Regions from separate parts of the Actinoplanes missouriensis 431 genome, predicted to be linked through region 4. Evidence: riboswitches for the same ligand, from Rfam matches in the RefSeq annotation. Region 4 holds a riboswitch; each other region holds the start of a gene.
The links. A riboswitch is a leader RNA that binds a small molecule or an ion and turns the genes downstream of it on or off. The one in region 4 is predicted to bind cobalamin.

Region 1 (3,525 bases), 3.8 Mb from region 4:
CGTTGTTCACCTCGAGGATCTCGGTGCACAGGTTGGACAGGTGAATGACGTTGCCCGGCGCTCCGGTCTGGTTGGAGAGACGGTTGGACGGATCCTTGAACGTCATCCAGCCGTTTCCGGTCTGCGCCAGGGTGCGCATCATCCGCCCGTACAGATCGCGGGCCTTGATGGTTTTGACCGCGTTCTTCTCGGCGGCCCGGTAGGCCTCGGTGAACTCGTCGCCGAACAGGTCCGGCAGCATCGGCGCGTCCGAGGGATCGATCAGCGACCAGTCCTCGTCGGCCTCGACGCGGCGCATGAATTCGTCCGGGATCCAGTTCGCCAGATTCAGATTGTGGGTACGCCGGGACTCCTCGCCGGTGTTGTCCCGCAATTCCAGGAATTCCTCGATGTCCGGGTGCCACGGCTCCAGATAGACGCAGGCCGCGCCCTTGCGCCGGCCGCCCTGATTGACCGCCGCGACACCCGCGTCAAGGGTTTTCAGGAACGGGACGATGCCGTTCGACTTGCCGTTCGTGCCCCGGATCAGCGCGCCGCGGCCACGGACCCGTGACCACGAGATACCGATGCCGCCGGAGAACTTGGAGAGCTTCGCGACCTGGTGGTACCGCTCGTAGATCGAGTCCAGCTCGTCCTTGGGCGAGTCCACGAGGAAGCAGCTGGACATCTGCGTGTGCCGGGTTCCCGAGTTGAACAGCGTCGGTGAGCTGGGAAGATAGGCCAGGCTGGACATCAGGCGGTAGAAGCCGATCGCCTCGCCCGGGGTCTCCGAGAGGCCGCAGGCGACGCGGAGCAGCCAGTGCTGCGGGGTCTCGATGACGGTCCGCTTGGTGGGGTGCCGCAGCAGGTAGCGGTCGGCCACGGTGCGCAGTCCGAAGTACTCGAAGCGCAGGTTGTTCGCGTCGTCGATCGCCTGATCGAGAACGGTCGCGTGCTCCGCGACGAAGGCGGCCGTCTCATCGCTGATCAGACCCTGCTGGTGCCCCAGTCGGATCGACTCGCTGAAGCCGGCGACGCCCTCCTCGCGGACCTCCTGCTCGACGAACGCCGCGAGCAGCCGGGCGGCGAGCCGGGAGTACTGCGGCTCCTCGCCGATCAGCTCGGCGGCCGTCTGGATCGACAGTTTGTCCAGCTCAGCGGTGGTGGCACCGTCGTAGAGCCCACTGATGGTCTTGGTGGCGACCCGCAGCGGGTCGACCTCGTCCAGGTCGGCGACCCAGCGCTCGACCGCCGTGACGATCTTGTTGACGTCGACCGGCTCGGTCTCGCCGTTGCGCTTGCGGACCTGCATCGTGTGCCGTCGTTGCTCGGTGTGCAGTTTCTGCTCGGTCTGCATTGCTCTCTCCTCGCGAGCCCATGGTCTCGGGCACGGGGAGACGCCACCGGGCGCGCGCGGCGGCCGGCTCACGGCGTCGGTCGTCCCACGCGACCGTCGACCGCCGCGCGCCAGGTGGCATGCGGCGCGCTGGCAGGTCTTCGGACTCGTGGGCGTCCTACGCGTTCCTACTGGCCGTCGCTTCCCAGACCTCGCGGTCCAGTGCTTCGTTGACGGCGGTCGTTCCCACTAACCGCTGCGGGGCAGTTCCGGACTTCCACCGGATTCCCTCTTGCCTCGGCGTCCGCTCGCGCGGGGCCGAACCAGCTGCGGGAGACACCATATCTGGGCGACCGTTCGTTCGCGCAACCCAACATGCTGTGTCAGTGATCTTCAGTACCCGGAGGTGCCATGATCCGCAGCGCGTTCGCGTCGAGGGCGATCCGCAGCGGCGTCCGCCCGCAGGGCTCACCGTCCACCTCGACCGCCGCCGGCCGGTCCGTCTCCAGCCACAGCTCGCCGACCGCGAGAAAAGGACGTTCATGGAGGGTACGGCGGTGGCCCGTCAACGCATTACGCGCCGTCTCGCGCAGCAGCTCCCGCCGGGTCGCCCCGCCCACCGGATAGGCCACCAGCAGCCGGTCGTCGGCATGCGCGTCAGCGGTGATCGGCCGGCCGGCGTGGAAACCACCGTTCGCCACGTACACCTGGTGGGTCGTGAAGACGATCTCGCGCCCCTCGGCGTGCACCGTCGCCCGCAGCGGCCGGTGCCTCCGCAGCAGGCCCAGCGCGGTGATCGGATAGGCGAACCGCCCGATCGCCCTCTTGAGCCGGCTCGGCGCGTTGATCATCACCTCGGCGGAGAGGCCGACGCCGACATGATTGGTGAACGGCATGTCACCGGCGATCCCCAGGTCCACATCGATCACCAGGCCGTCGGTCATCGTCGTGATCGCCGTGTCCAGATCGGGCGGGATGCCGATCGTCCGCGCAAAGTTGTTCGTGGTGCCGAGCGGCAGCAGACCGAGCGCCATGTCCCGGTGCGCGAGCATCCGCCCCGCCGTGCTGATCGTCCCGTCACCACCGCCGGCCACCAGCAGATCGGGGCCCAGGTCGATCGCCCGCTGCAGGCTCCGCTCGAGGTCGCCCTCCACGCCGTACGATCCGAGCAGCTTGAACCCGGCCGCCTGCAGCCGAGCGTGCGCGTCGTCGTAGAACTGCCGCCCTCGCCGCGACCGCGCGTTGACCACGAGCGCGGCGCGGCGCTCGCTCCGGATATCGTCGGTCAGCTGCTGCTTCGTCCGCACCGCCCGACCCTATCCGCCCAAGCTGAGCACCCTCCCGCGCCCGCCCACCGGTCCGCGCCGAGCCGTAGCCCAAGCAGGTTCCCGGGGCGCCGAGCCGTAGCCCAAGCAGGTTCCCGGGGCGCCGAGCCGTAGCTCACGCAGGTTCCCGGGCCACGGGGCCGTAGTTGAGGCAGGTTTGGAGCCCGCGAGCCGTAGCTCAGGCATGTGATCAAGGGGTGACTGCCGGTCTGGACTACGGCTCGTCGGTCTCGGCCGTAGCTCAGACATGTGATCAAGCATGGATAGCCATGCTGGGCTACGGCTCGGCCCCGCCGGGTGCTCGGCCCCGCCGGGTGCTTGGCGCCGCCGGGTGCTCGGGCAGGCAGTGGTGGGCTCGGCCGTTCGGGGGATGAGGGCACACGTATCGCTTCCGTGCGCCCTCATCGACGCCCTGGCCGGGGTGTAAGCACACGTATCGCTTCGGTGCGCCCTCATCCCGGTCAGCGCGGGCGTCGGTGTGCTCGCCTCCACGTCGGAGGGACGGCTGGGCACCGGGCAGTGTCGGGGAGTGGATAACTGATGGTCATCGGCGCTGGTGGGCGGCGAGAATGGCGCGGTGGGGATCCGGGTGGGGGTGCTGGGGCCGGTGGAGCTGACCCGTGACGGTGTCCCGGTTCCGCTGACCGGTGTGCCGCAGCGTGTTCTGCTCGCCCGGCTTGCGCTGGCCGGCGGCCGGCCGGTTTCGGTCGCTGAGCTGATCGACGCGCTCTGGGAGGGTGCGCCGCCGGACAACGCGGTCGGCAATCTGCACAGTTATGTCTCCCGGCTGCGGCGGCACACCGGCGGCGACGTGATCCGCCGTGACCCGGGCGGCTACCGGCTCGCGCTGGAAAGCGACGATCACGCGACCGGCGCGAGGCGCGA
Region 2 (3,525 bases), 3.2 Mb from region 4:
GAGACCCATGCCAGAAAACCTTTCCCGTGTACGGCAACAGGCCGCCGATCGCCCGTAACGCCGTCGACTTGCCGGCGCCGTTCGGACCGATCACGGTCACCCATTCACCCTCGGCGACGGTCAGGCTCACGCCGTCGACGATCAGCGTGCCGTCGAGCCGTACCGTCAAGTCCTCGACGGTGATCGCGTCGGTCATGTCGGCACCGCGCGGCTGGTGCGCATCGGTCATGTCGGCACCGCGCGGCTGGTGCGCATCACCAGGACGAAGAATGGCGCGCCGAGGAATGCCGTGACGACGCCGATCGGGATCTCGGCGTCACCGGCGACGGTCCGCGCCAGCAGGTCGGTCAGGGTCAGGAACGCGGCGCCGAAGAGTACCGAGAGCGGCAGCAGCGACCGGTAACTCGGGCCGGTCAGCAGCCGGATCGTGTGCGGCACGATGATCCCGACGAAACCGATCAACCCGGAGACCGAGACCGCCGCCGCGGTACCGAGCGACGCCGCGATGATCAGCAGGTACCTGCTGCGCTGCGGATGCAGGCCCAGACTCGCAGCCTCCGCGTCACCGACCGTCAGCACGTCCAGCTCGCGCCGCCGGGACAACACGATCACGCCCGTCACCAGCGCGTACGGCAGGATCACCAGCACGTCGTGCCAGCCGGCCGTGGCGAGCCGGCCGAGCAGCCACGAATACACCTCCTGCAGCGACTCGACGTGCCGCTGCAGCAGGAACGTCTGCGCCGCCGAGAGGAACGCCGACACGGCCACACCGGCCAGGATCAACGCGGCGGGCGTCCGGTCCCGGCTGCCGGCCGCGCCCAGCAGCCAGGTCAGCGCCACCGCGGTCACCGCACCGACAAAAGCAGCCATGGGTACGCCCACCGGCACCTCCGTGGTGCTGCCGGCACCGAGCACGATCACCGCCGTGACGCCCAGTCCCGCGCCGGCCGCCACGCCGAGCAGGTGCGGGTCGGCCAGCGGGTTGCGGAAAGCGCCCTGGTACGCCGCGCCGGAGAGGGCCAGCATCGCGCCGACCAGCAGGCCCAGCACCACCCGGGGCAGCCGCAGCTGCATCAGGATCGCGACCTCCCGATCGGTGAGGCCACTCTCCAGCCGTACCCCGGGAATGAGGTTGAGCATCTCCGCCGCGACCCCGCCCGGTGGCAGGGACGCCGAGCCGAAGGCGAGGCCGGCCAGGGTCGCCACCAGCACCGCGAGCGCGCCCGCGACGAGCCATGCCGGCCGGAGCCCGGCAGAGCGGGCCCGCTGCTTCGGGGCCACGGCATCGATCACGCGGGGACCTTGCCCACCGCGTCGGCGACGGCCTGGACCAGGTCGGGGGTCCGCGGACCCCAGCGCGACGCGATGTCGTCGTCGAGCGCGTAGATCTGGCCCTTCTCCACCGCGGTCACCGTGGACCAGCCACTGCGCGCCGTCACCGTCGCGGCGGACTGCTGGCAGCACTTGCTGTCGGCCAGGAAGATCATGTCCGGGTTCGCCTTGACCACCGCCTCCTGGGTGAGCTGCGGGTACCCGCCGAACGAGCCGCTCGCGTCGGCGGCGTCCGCCACGTTGGTCATGCCGAACTTCGCGAAGATCGATCCGATGAACGTCTTCGAGGTGGCCGAGTAGAGATCCGGTCCGAGCTCGTAGAAGTAGCTCAGCGGCCGGCTGCGGGCCGGAACCGATTTCACGATCTCGTCGATCCGAGTCGCCATGTCGGCGCCGGTCTTCTCCGCCTCGGCCCGGTGGCCGGTGAGCGCGCCCAGGTCACCGAGCTGGGCGTAGGTGTCCTCCAGCGTGGTCGCGGCCGGCGCGACGAACGCCGGGATCGACAGTTTCCCGAGCTGCGCCACGATGTTCTCGGTGTCGTTGGAGACCACCACCAGGTCCGGGTCCTTCGCGGCGATCGCCTCGGCGTTCGGCTTGAAGCCGGACAGATCCGATTTCGGGGCGTCGGCCGGGTAGCTCGACTGGTCGTCGACCGCCGTCACCTGCGGGCCCGCGCCGATCGCGAACAGCATCTCCGTGGCGGTCGGGCTCAACGAGACGATCTTCTCGGGCCGGGCCTCCAGGGTCACCGCGCCGACCGTGACCGGGAAGCCCGCGGCGGAGCTCGCCGGCGTCGCGGCCGGCTCATCCGCGTCCTGACCCGCACAACCGGCGAGAGCCAGGGCGGTGGTCACCATCGCGGTGGTGAGAAGACGTCGTCGCTGCATGGAATCCTCCTGTCGGCCGGGCTGTGGTGCTTCGCCGACAGGGGCTCGTGGCCGCCGTCTGCGAGGCGCCCCTCCCCGAGAGCGCTGAATCGCGACCGGCGTCCAGGCGACCTGGCTAGCCCGGCTCGTCGCGGGCATCACAGTTGCGGGACAGCGCCGGTTTCGCACCGGCTTCGCTGAGACGCGGTCTGATGAAAACGCTAGCTCACGGACAGCACGGAGTCGCCGCCGGTGGGTTACATCGGCAGCTGGTGCGTACTGATGTCAGCGGCCGTCGGCGGCTTTCTCGCTGCCTGCCGTCTCGCCGGTGCCCGGGCCCGCGCTGTCGCCTGCTTTGTGGCTCGCGTCGGCGGCGGCCACCCGGTCGCCGGCCGCTGCGGCGTCCTCGTCCCCGGCCAGCGCCGAACGCAGCCGGTCTTTCTCCGCGGTGCGCTTGGCGGCGACCGAACCGAGATGCTCGGCCATCTGGTCACGCCACTTGCGCAACAGCACGAGCGAGAGCACGGCCGACACGACGAACGCGACCATGACCTTGACCAGGAAGTTCAACGGGAACGGCAGCAGCACGGCCAAGGCGACCACGAACAGGCCGAGCCGGCCGAGCGTGTATTTGACGGCGGGGCTCATCTCTTCATCTCTCCCTCAGCCTCACCGTTGGTTGAGCCAGCGGAGGCCGTAGAACCAGACCAGGCAGTACACGACCGTACCGGTGGCGGCTCCGGCCGTGCCGCTCACCAGGGCCGGCGCCACTCCGGAGATCAGACCGGCCACGGTCATCCCGAGCGCGACGCCGAAACCGGCGGCGAGCGCGGCCATCATGACCCGGTGCGCGCCGAAGCCCTCGGCCCGGAACTCCTCGACGAAGAGCCAGACCGGGAGGATCAGCACGAGCCAGCCGTTCGACGAGCCGAATGTGCCGAGGCCGGTGAGCGCCATCACCGCCTCGAAGATCAACAGCACGACGAGGCCGACCGCCAGACCGGCGAACGCCGCCCCGAGCAGGTCGCTGATGGTCATCAGCCGGCCACCGGCGTCTCGGCGCAGGCCGCGCGCGTTCCTCTGCTGGGTCATCGGGGCGTCCTCGGGTTTCCGGTCATTGCGGCGTCTGTCGTCGGGCTCGGTCGGTCGTCAGCTCAGGCCCAGACTCGCTGCGGTTCGCTGCGGCGTTCGGCCAGCGGGACGGGCTTGTCGTACTCCCGGACGATCTCGTAGCGGGTGTTGCGCTCGACCGGCTGGAAACCCGCGTCCGTGATCAGGTCGAGCAGGTCGTCGCGGTGCATCGTGTGGGGCGTCCCGTACGCGTCGG
Region 3 (3,525 bases), 2.7 Mb from region 4:
GTCCAGCGCCCGGACCGACATCGCCGCCAGGACGGTCCCGGCGGCCAGGAACGGCAGCGCCGCGCCGATCACCGGCAGGCCGGCCGCGGTCAGCGCGCCCACCGACCAGTACCGGTACGCGTTGAACGTGTTGATGTCGAGCAGGGTCAGCGCCGTGGTCAGCCCGCCGAGCAGCGCTGTCGCGGCGGCGCCGCCCAGCGCCAGTTTCACCGGGGTCGCCCCGCCGCGGCCGAGCGAGCTCAGCGCGTACACCCCGGCGCCGGCCAGGGCCGCTCCGGCGAAGGAGAACCACACCCAGCCTCCGAACGTGTGCACGCCGAACACCGAGATCCCCAGCACCACGCTCAGCGCGGCGCCGGCGTTGACCCCGAGCACCTCCGGCCCGGCCAGGGCGTTGCGGGTCAGGCCCTGCAGCAGAGCGCCGGCCACCCCGAGGGCCGCGCCGGCCGCAACCCCCACGAGGGTACGGGGTAAGCGCAGGTACTCCACGATCCGCTGAGCGTCGGAGCCGTCCGGGTGCAGCCAGGTGCCGACCACCGTACCCATGCTGATGGTCTCGTTGCCGATCGTCAGGGAACCGAGGACCGCCGCGATGAGCACGACGACGGCCCCGGTCAGCCCGGCTGCGCGAGCGTTCAGAACCGCTCCGGGTGCAGCAGAGCGGCCAGGTTCGCCACCGCGTCGGCGTTGCGCACACCCGGCGTGACCTCGGCGAACGTGACCGCATAGATCCGGCCGTCACGGATCGCGGGCACATTGGCGAGCGCCGGGTCGGCCTTGAGCCCGTCGATGACGCTGCGAGCGCCGTCCGGTCCGACCTCGGCGCCGCAGCAGGCCGGCACCACGATCACCTCAGGCTTGCGCCGGATCAGCTCCTCGGTGCCGATCCGGGTGAGCCGGCCGGGCACGTCGTCGAAGACCTGGGTGCCGCCGGCCTTCTCGATGATCGTGGTGGCGACGTCACCGGCGCCGAAGACCCGCAGTTCGCCGCCGCCCGGCCGGTTCAGCATCGCGACCGTCGGCCGCTCGACCCCGGCGAGCTTGCCCTCCACCCCGGCGACGGTCTCCCGCATCGTGGCGACGAGCGCCTCGGCCCGCGCCGGGACGCCGAGGACCCGGCCCAGGTCGGTGAGGTCGCGGTAGACGCCGTCGAGCGAGACGTCGTTCTCCCCGAGCGATTTCTGTCCCTCGCCGTCGGCGGTCGGGCAGTACTGGCTGAACAGGTACGAGCCGATGCCGATCCTGTCCAGCTCGGCGCGGGTGCCCAGGCCCTCGGTGGTGAACGCGCCGGTGAAACCGGAGACGACGAAGTCCGGGTCGAGCCGCAGCACCTCCTCCCGGCTCGGGTACTCCTCCGGGTAGTAGGCCGGCTTCTGCCGATCCGGGTGGAACTGCCCGGCGTACCCGGGCAGCAGCGGATTGTCCAGGTAGGCCGCGCCGACGAGCCGATCGCCGGCGCCGAGCGCGTACACCGCCTCGATGCCGTTGTGGAACGCCGCGAAGATCCGGATGGGCGGCGCGCCGGCCGGCACGGCGACCCCGCAGTTGGCGACCGTGACCGCCCCGCTCGCGGTGGCCGCCTCGGGTCCGGCGCCGTCACCGGCACAGCCGGCGAGCGCGAGCAGCAGAACGGACAGTGGCGCGGTGATACGCCAGGGCATGGGGAACCGCACAGCGGGACCGCCTTCCAGCACCTCGTGGACGGGTCGAAGCGTGCCGTGGCCGGTCTCCTGGCTGACGGGATGGTGCGCCGGCGGCCGGCCTTCCCGGGCGAGAAGCACCCAGTGACCTCGACGCGCGACGAGGGCCGACGGCAGTCCCGTTCACAGTGGCGAGGGCCGCGCCGGCTTTACACCGGCTTCCCGAGCACCACGGCGGCGATCACTGTAGCCGCCCGGTCCGGCGGCCCGACCCGGGCGGTCGCGGGGCGAGGTTCGGATCACCCCGGGAACCATCACGGCGTACGGGCCGACTGATGTGCCGTGCGAAGTTCGCTGAGAACACCTGCCGTGGTGCTGGCCGTCGCGGCGACGGCCGGACTGGTCCTGATCATGGCGTTGCGGTTCGGCGGGGCGGTCGACGACACCGTGCTGCCGGGCATCCCGACTCCCGGACCGGTCACCCTGTGGCTGCTGCCGATCGTGCGGATGCTGGCGGATCTGCTCGGCGTGCTGACCGCCGGCCTGACCGTCACGGCGGCGTTCCTGCTGCCCGGCGACGGTCGCAGCGTGGCGGCCCACGGCTGGCTGCTGCTGCGCCGGGTCACCTGGCTGGCGCTGTCCTGGGGGCTCGCGTCCACGGCTCTGATCGTCCTCACCGTCTCCGACGTGCTCGGTATGCCGGTGACCCGGCTGAGCGGCCAGGCCGTGCTGAGCTTCGCGATCTCGATCTCGCAGGGGCAGGCGCTGCTGCTGCAGGCCGCACTCGCCGTGACGGTGGCGGTGCTGAGCCGGGGCGGGGTGTCGCGCGGGCTGGCCGCCGTCACCGCCGGCCTGGCGATGATCGCCCTGCTGCCACCGGCCTTCACCGGGCACGCGGCCGGCGCGGGTGACCATCAGATCGCGGTGACGAGTCTGGCGCTGCACGTGCTGGCGGCGTCACTGTGGATCGGCGGGCTGGCCGGCCTGCTGCTGGTGCGCCGGCATCGGCGGTTCGCCGACACCGCCGGCCGGTACAGCCGGCTGGCCCTCGCGTGTTTCGTGGCGACCGGGGTCAGCGGGGTGGCCAACGCCGCGGTCCGGCTGGGCGGGGCGGCGGCGCTCGGGGACTCGCGGTACGGCGTACTGGTGCTCCTGAAGGTCTTCGCCCTGGTGATCGTCGGGTTGATCGGGGTGGCGCATCGCCGCCGGACCCTGCCCGCGCTCCGAGCCGGAGCGCCGTGGGCGTTCCTGCGGCTGGCGGCCGGCGAGCTGGTGGTCCTCGGCGCGGCCGCCGGTCTCGCGGTGGCGCTGTCGCGCAGCCCGACCCCGGTTCCGGAGGAGACGGTGGCGCCGGATCCCCTGGTGGAGTTGCTCGGCTTCGACCAGCCCGGCCCGCCGTCGGCCGTGCGGATGCTCACCGGCCCGCTGCCGGACATGTTCTTCCTGACCGTCTGCGCTGCCGGGATCGCCGCCTACCTGGTCGGCGTGTGGCGGCTGCGGCGGGCCGGGCACGGGTGGCCGATCACCCGTACCGTCTCCTGGGTCTCCGGCATGCTGCTGCTGGCGGCGATCACCGGGCTCGGCGTCGCCCGGTACGCCTACGTGCTGTTCAGCGTCCACATGGTGCAGCACATGGTGCTGTCGATGGCGGTGCCGATCCTGCTGGTCGGCGGCGCCCCGGTCACCCTGGCGCTGCGCGCGCTGCGCCGCCCGGCGGATCCGCAGGTGCGCGGCGCCCGGGAGTGGCTGCTGCTGATCCTGCACAGCCGGCCCGCGCGGATCCTCAGTCATCCGCTGGTCGCCCTGGGCATCTACGTGGTGAGCCTGTACGGCCTCTACCTCAGTGACCTGCTCGGCACGCTGATGCGGTACCACCTCGGGCACC
Region 4 (3,525 bases):
CTTGAGGCATTCTTCAACCCTTTTCTCTGTACGGGCGACGCCGTCCCGCCACCCCAAGCCGTCCCCGACAACCCGGCGACCCGGCGCGGGCCGGCTCGCTCCCCTCACCCACCGTCAGTGGTCCCGCTTCCCGCGTGCCGCTCCCCGCCTGCGTGCGGGGTTCAGGCCGCCCGGCGATACGCGCGGTCCGCCGGGGCGGGCGCCGCCGCGGAGCCGGGCACGACCGCTGCCTGCAACCGTTCGAGCGGCATCAGCTCGGCCTTCAGCGCCGTGGCAAGCCGTCCCGCAAGACCGAGACGGATCGGACCGGACTCGCAGTCGACGACCACGGTCGCGACCCCGTTCAGCATCGGCGCGAGCCGCAGCGGATCCGGGCCGCTGGTGGCCCGCCCGTCCGTGACAAACACCAGCAACGGCCGCCGGCGCGGATCACGGCGGCGTTCGGTCGCGATGGTCGCCGCCGCGGCGCGCAACCCGGCCGCGATCGGGGTCCGCCCACCGGTCCGTAGCGCCGCCAGCCGCATCACGCCGACCTCATGGCTGGACGTGGGCGGCAGCACCACCTCCGCGTCCGCGCCCCGAAACGTGATCATCCCGATCCGGTCCCGCCGCTGGTAGGCGTCCCGCAGCAACGACAGCACCGCCGTCTTCACGAGCGTCATCCGCTTCCGGGCCGCCATCGATCCGGACGCGTCCACGACGAAGAGCACGAGGTTCGCCTCCCGCCCCACGTGCACCGACTCCCGCAGATCCCGAGGCGCCACCCGGACCCGCTTTCCCGACATTTCGGAGAAGTCGGAGGGCGCCCGGGAGGCCGCCTCCGCGCCGGCTCGGTCCAGGGCGGCACGGAGCGTCGCCGGAAGGTGCGGGGCGCCGGCGAGCTTGCCGATCGGGGTACGGCTGCCGACCACCCGCCCGCGACGGGCGTAGGCCGGAGAGCGCCGCCCGGCATGACCACCCTCACCCCGGGCCGAGATGCGCAGTGTCCGCGTTCGGTAGGCCGGCCCAGCGGTCGCCGCCGCGCCCGCTTTGTCCCCCTGCGCGGCCTGCTCCTGCTGCCCTGAGTCGTCCCCTGCCTGCCCGGAGCCGTCCGCCGCCGCCCCGGAGCCGTCCGCCGCCGCCCCGGAGCCGCTCGCCGGACCGCCGCCGTCCCGCGGGCCCTCCGGTCCGCCACCGCCACCGCCGCTGGGTGGGCCGTCGCCGTCCGGGTCGTCGCCGTCGTCATCGGCCGGCCCGGAAGCCTCACCGGCGGACGACTCCGCCGCCTGACGCTCGGCCTCGGCCTCACGGAGGGCCTCCTGCTCGGCCTCGGCCAGGGCCTGTTCGAGCTTCTCCTCGTCGGTGCCCGGCGGGTCGAGCGGATCGGTGCGCCGCCGGTGCGGCAGGGCCAGCCGGGCAGCGTCGCGGACGTCGTCGGCGGTCACCCGGTCGCGGCCGTGCCAGGCGGCCAGGGCGACGGCGCAGCGGGCCACCACGATGTCGGCGCGCATGCCGTCCACCCCGTAAGCGAGGCAGACCCGGGCGATCCGGTCCAGCTCCGTGTCGGGGAGCCGCACGCCGGGGAGCTGGGCGCGGGCGGCGGCGATGCGGGCCGCGTACTCCCGCTCGGCCTCGGCGAACCGGGCGGCGAACCCGTCCGGGCCGGCCTCGTAGGCCAGCCTGCGGCGCACCACCTCGGCCCGCTGCGCCGCGTCGCGGGGCGCCGCCACGGTGACGACCAGGCCGAAGCGGTCGACCAGCTGCGGGCGCGGCTCACCCTCCTCCGGGTTCATCGTGCCGACCAGCAGGAACCGTGCCGCGTGCTTCACCGACACGCCGTCGCGCTCGACGTGCGCGCGGCCCATCGCGGCGGCGTCCAGCAGCAGGTCGACCAGGTGGTCCGGGAGCAGGTTCACCTCGTCGACGTAGAGCACGCCCCGGTGGGCGGCGGCGAGCAGGCCCGGCTCGTACGCCTTCACCCCGTCGCTGAGCGCCCGCTGCAGGTCCAGCGTGCCCACCACGCGGTCCTCGGTGGCGCCGACCGGCAGCTCGACGAGCCGGGCCGGGCGGGCGTCGGCGGGGCCGCCGATCGGGTGCGGGCCGTCCGGGCAGCCCGGATCCGGGGCGTCCGGGTCACAGGCGAACCGGCAGCCGCGTACCGTCGCGATGCCCGGCAGCAGGCCGGCCAGCGCACGCACGACGGTGCTCTTCGCGGTGCCCTTCTCGCCGCGCACCAGCACGCCGCCGACGGCGGGTGAGACCGCTGTCAGCAGCAGCGCGAGGCGCAGGTCATCGAGGCCGACGACGGCCGAGAACGGGTAGGGAGTTGTCACGAGGGTCCCCTTCTGCGCGGGTGTCCACGCCCGCACGTCAGCCACGAACGAGCGGCCGGAGTCTCCTGACTCCCGGATCGGCGATCACCGCGCCTTCCGGCCCCTGTCGAAGCCGTGGCTGTGCTGCGGGTCGCTCCCCGGTCACAGTGGCGGGACCGTCCCGGATTCGCACCGGGTTCCTCCGCTACCGCTCGCCGGTCACTCTTTCTCACCGGCGGGGTACGCGTCAACGCGAGCACCGGTGACAACGATCGCTCCGGCGTCCCGGGCGGCCCCGCGGGCAGCGGTCACCGGGGCGATGACGAGCGGCGCGCCGGGCCGGTACGAAAGGATGTCCGCCGGGTAAGGCGAAGGGCAGGACGAGGGAGGCCACGCATGGACGTTGTGATCGGCATCGACACCGGTACCACCGCCACCAAGGGCGTCGCCGCCGGGCCGCGCGGGGAGATACGCGCGCTGACCAGCGTGCACTACCCGCTGTCGGTGCCCGGGCCGGGTCGCGCCGAGCTCGACCCGGCGCAGCTGGTCGACGCCGCGGTGAAGGCGCTCACCGACGTCGCCGCCGCGTGCCGGGAAAACGGCGACCGGGTGATCGCGATCGGACTCAGCGCGTTCCTGCACGCGCTCGTGCCGATGTCCGCGGACGGCGAGCCGCTGGGCCCGCTGATCACCTGGGCGGACGGGCGCTCGGCCGGGCAGTGCGAGCAGATCGTCGCGGCCGGGCGGGCCAAGGTCCTGCAGGCGCGCACCGGCACCCCGGTGCACCCGATGTCGCCACTGACCAAACTGGCCTGGTGGGAGGCGACCGACCCGGACACCCTGCGGGGCACGCCCCGGTGGGGCGGGGTGAAGGAGCTGATCGTCGCGGCGCTCACCGGCGGGCCGTTCCAGGTGGACCTGTCGCTCGCCTCCGGCACCGGCCTCTACGACATCCACTCGCGCAAGTGGGACGACGAGGCGCTCGGGATCGCCGGGGTGCGCGCGGAGCAGCTCGCCGAGGTGGTGCCGACGACGACCCGGCTGCGGCTGCGGCCCGAGGTGGCGCGGGCGGCCGGGCTCGACGAGGCCGTTCCGCTGATCATCGGGGCCGCCGACGGTCCGCTCGCCAACCTCGGCGTGGGCGCAACCCCGGCCGGGATCGCGGCCGTCTCGCTCGGCACCAGCGGCGCGCTGCGCACGGTCGTCGACCGGCCGGCCAGCGACGAGGCGGGCC

Region 1: linked by a shared signal. The riboswitch ahead of AMIS_RS09325 (ribonucleoside-diphosphate reductase subunit alpha) and the one ahead of AMIS_RS26705 (VWA domain-containing protein) in region 4 are both predicted to bind cobalamin.
Region 2: linked by a shared signal. The riboswitch ahead of AMIS_RS01080 (ABC transporter substrate-binding protein) and the one ahead of AMIS_RS26705 (VWA domain-containing protein) in region 4 are both predicted to bind cobalamin.
Region 3: linked by a shared signal. The riboswitch ahead of AMIS_RS14385 (ABC transporter substrate-binding protein) and the one ahead of AMIS_RS26705 (VWA domain-containing protein) in region 4 are both predicted to bind cobalamin.

Annotation. Positions count from the first base shown of each region.
Region 1 is NC_017093.1:2,019,210-2,022,734, forward strand. Features, by position in the region: gene AMIS_RS09325 (ribonucleoside-diphosphate reductase subunit alpha) at 1-1,336, opposite strand, end outside; cobalamin riboswitch at 1,451-1,658, opposite strand; gene AMIS_RS09330 (diacylglycerol/lipid kinase family protein) at 1,699-2,622, opposite strand; gene AMIS_RS09335 (AfsR/SARP family transcriptional regulator) at 3,218-3,525, shown strand, end outside.
Region 2 is NC_017093.1:231,662-235,186, reverse strand. Features, by position in the region: gene AMIS_RS01090 (ABC transporter ATP-binding protein) at 1-229, opposite strand, end outside; gene AMIS_RS01085 (FecCD family ABC transporter permease) at 226-1,293, opposite strand; gene AMIS_RS01080 (ABC transporter substrate-binding protein) at 1,290-2,219, opposite strand; cobalamin riboswitch at 2,313-2,440, opposite strand; gene AMIS_RS01075 (DUF4229 domain-containing protein) at 2,484-2,846, opposite strand; gene AMIS_RS01070 (hypothetical protein) at 2,868-3,290, opposite strand; gene mqnE (aminofutalosine synthase MqnE) at 3,353-3,525, opposite strand, start outside.
Region 3 is NC_017093.1:3,066,957-3,070,481, reverse strand. Features, by position in the region: gene AMIS_RS14390 (FecCD family ABC transporter permease) at 1-600, opposite strand, end outside; gene AMIS_RS14385 (ABC transporter substrate-binding protein) at 636-1,661, opposite strand; cobalamin riboswitch at 1,704-1,889, opposite strand; gene AMIS_RS14380 (cytochrome c oxidase assembly protein) at 1,983-3,525, shown strand, end outside.
Region 4 is NC_017093.1:5,773,318-5,776,842, forward strand. Features, by position in the region: gene cobO (cob(I)yrinic acid a,c-diamide adenosyltransferase) at 1-10, opposite strand, end outside; gene AMIS_RS26705 (VWA domain-containing protein) at 162-2,312, opposite strand; cobalamin riboswitch at 2,349-2,519, opposite strand; gene AMIS_RS26710 (gluconokinase) at 2,688-3,525, shown strand, end outside.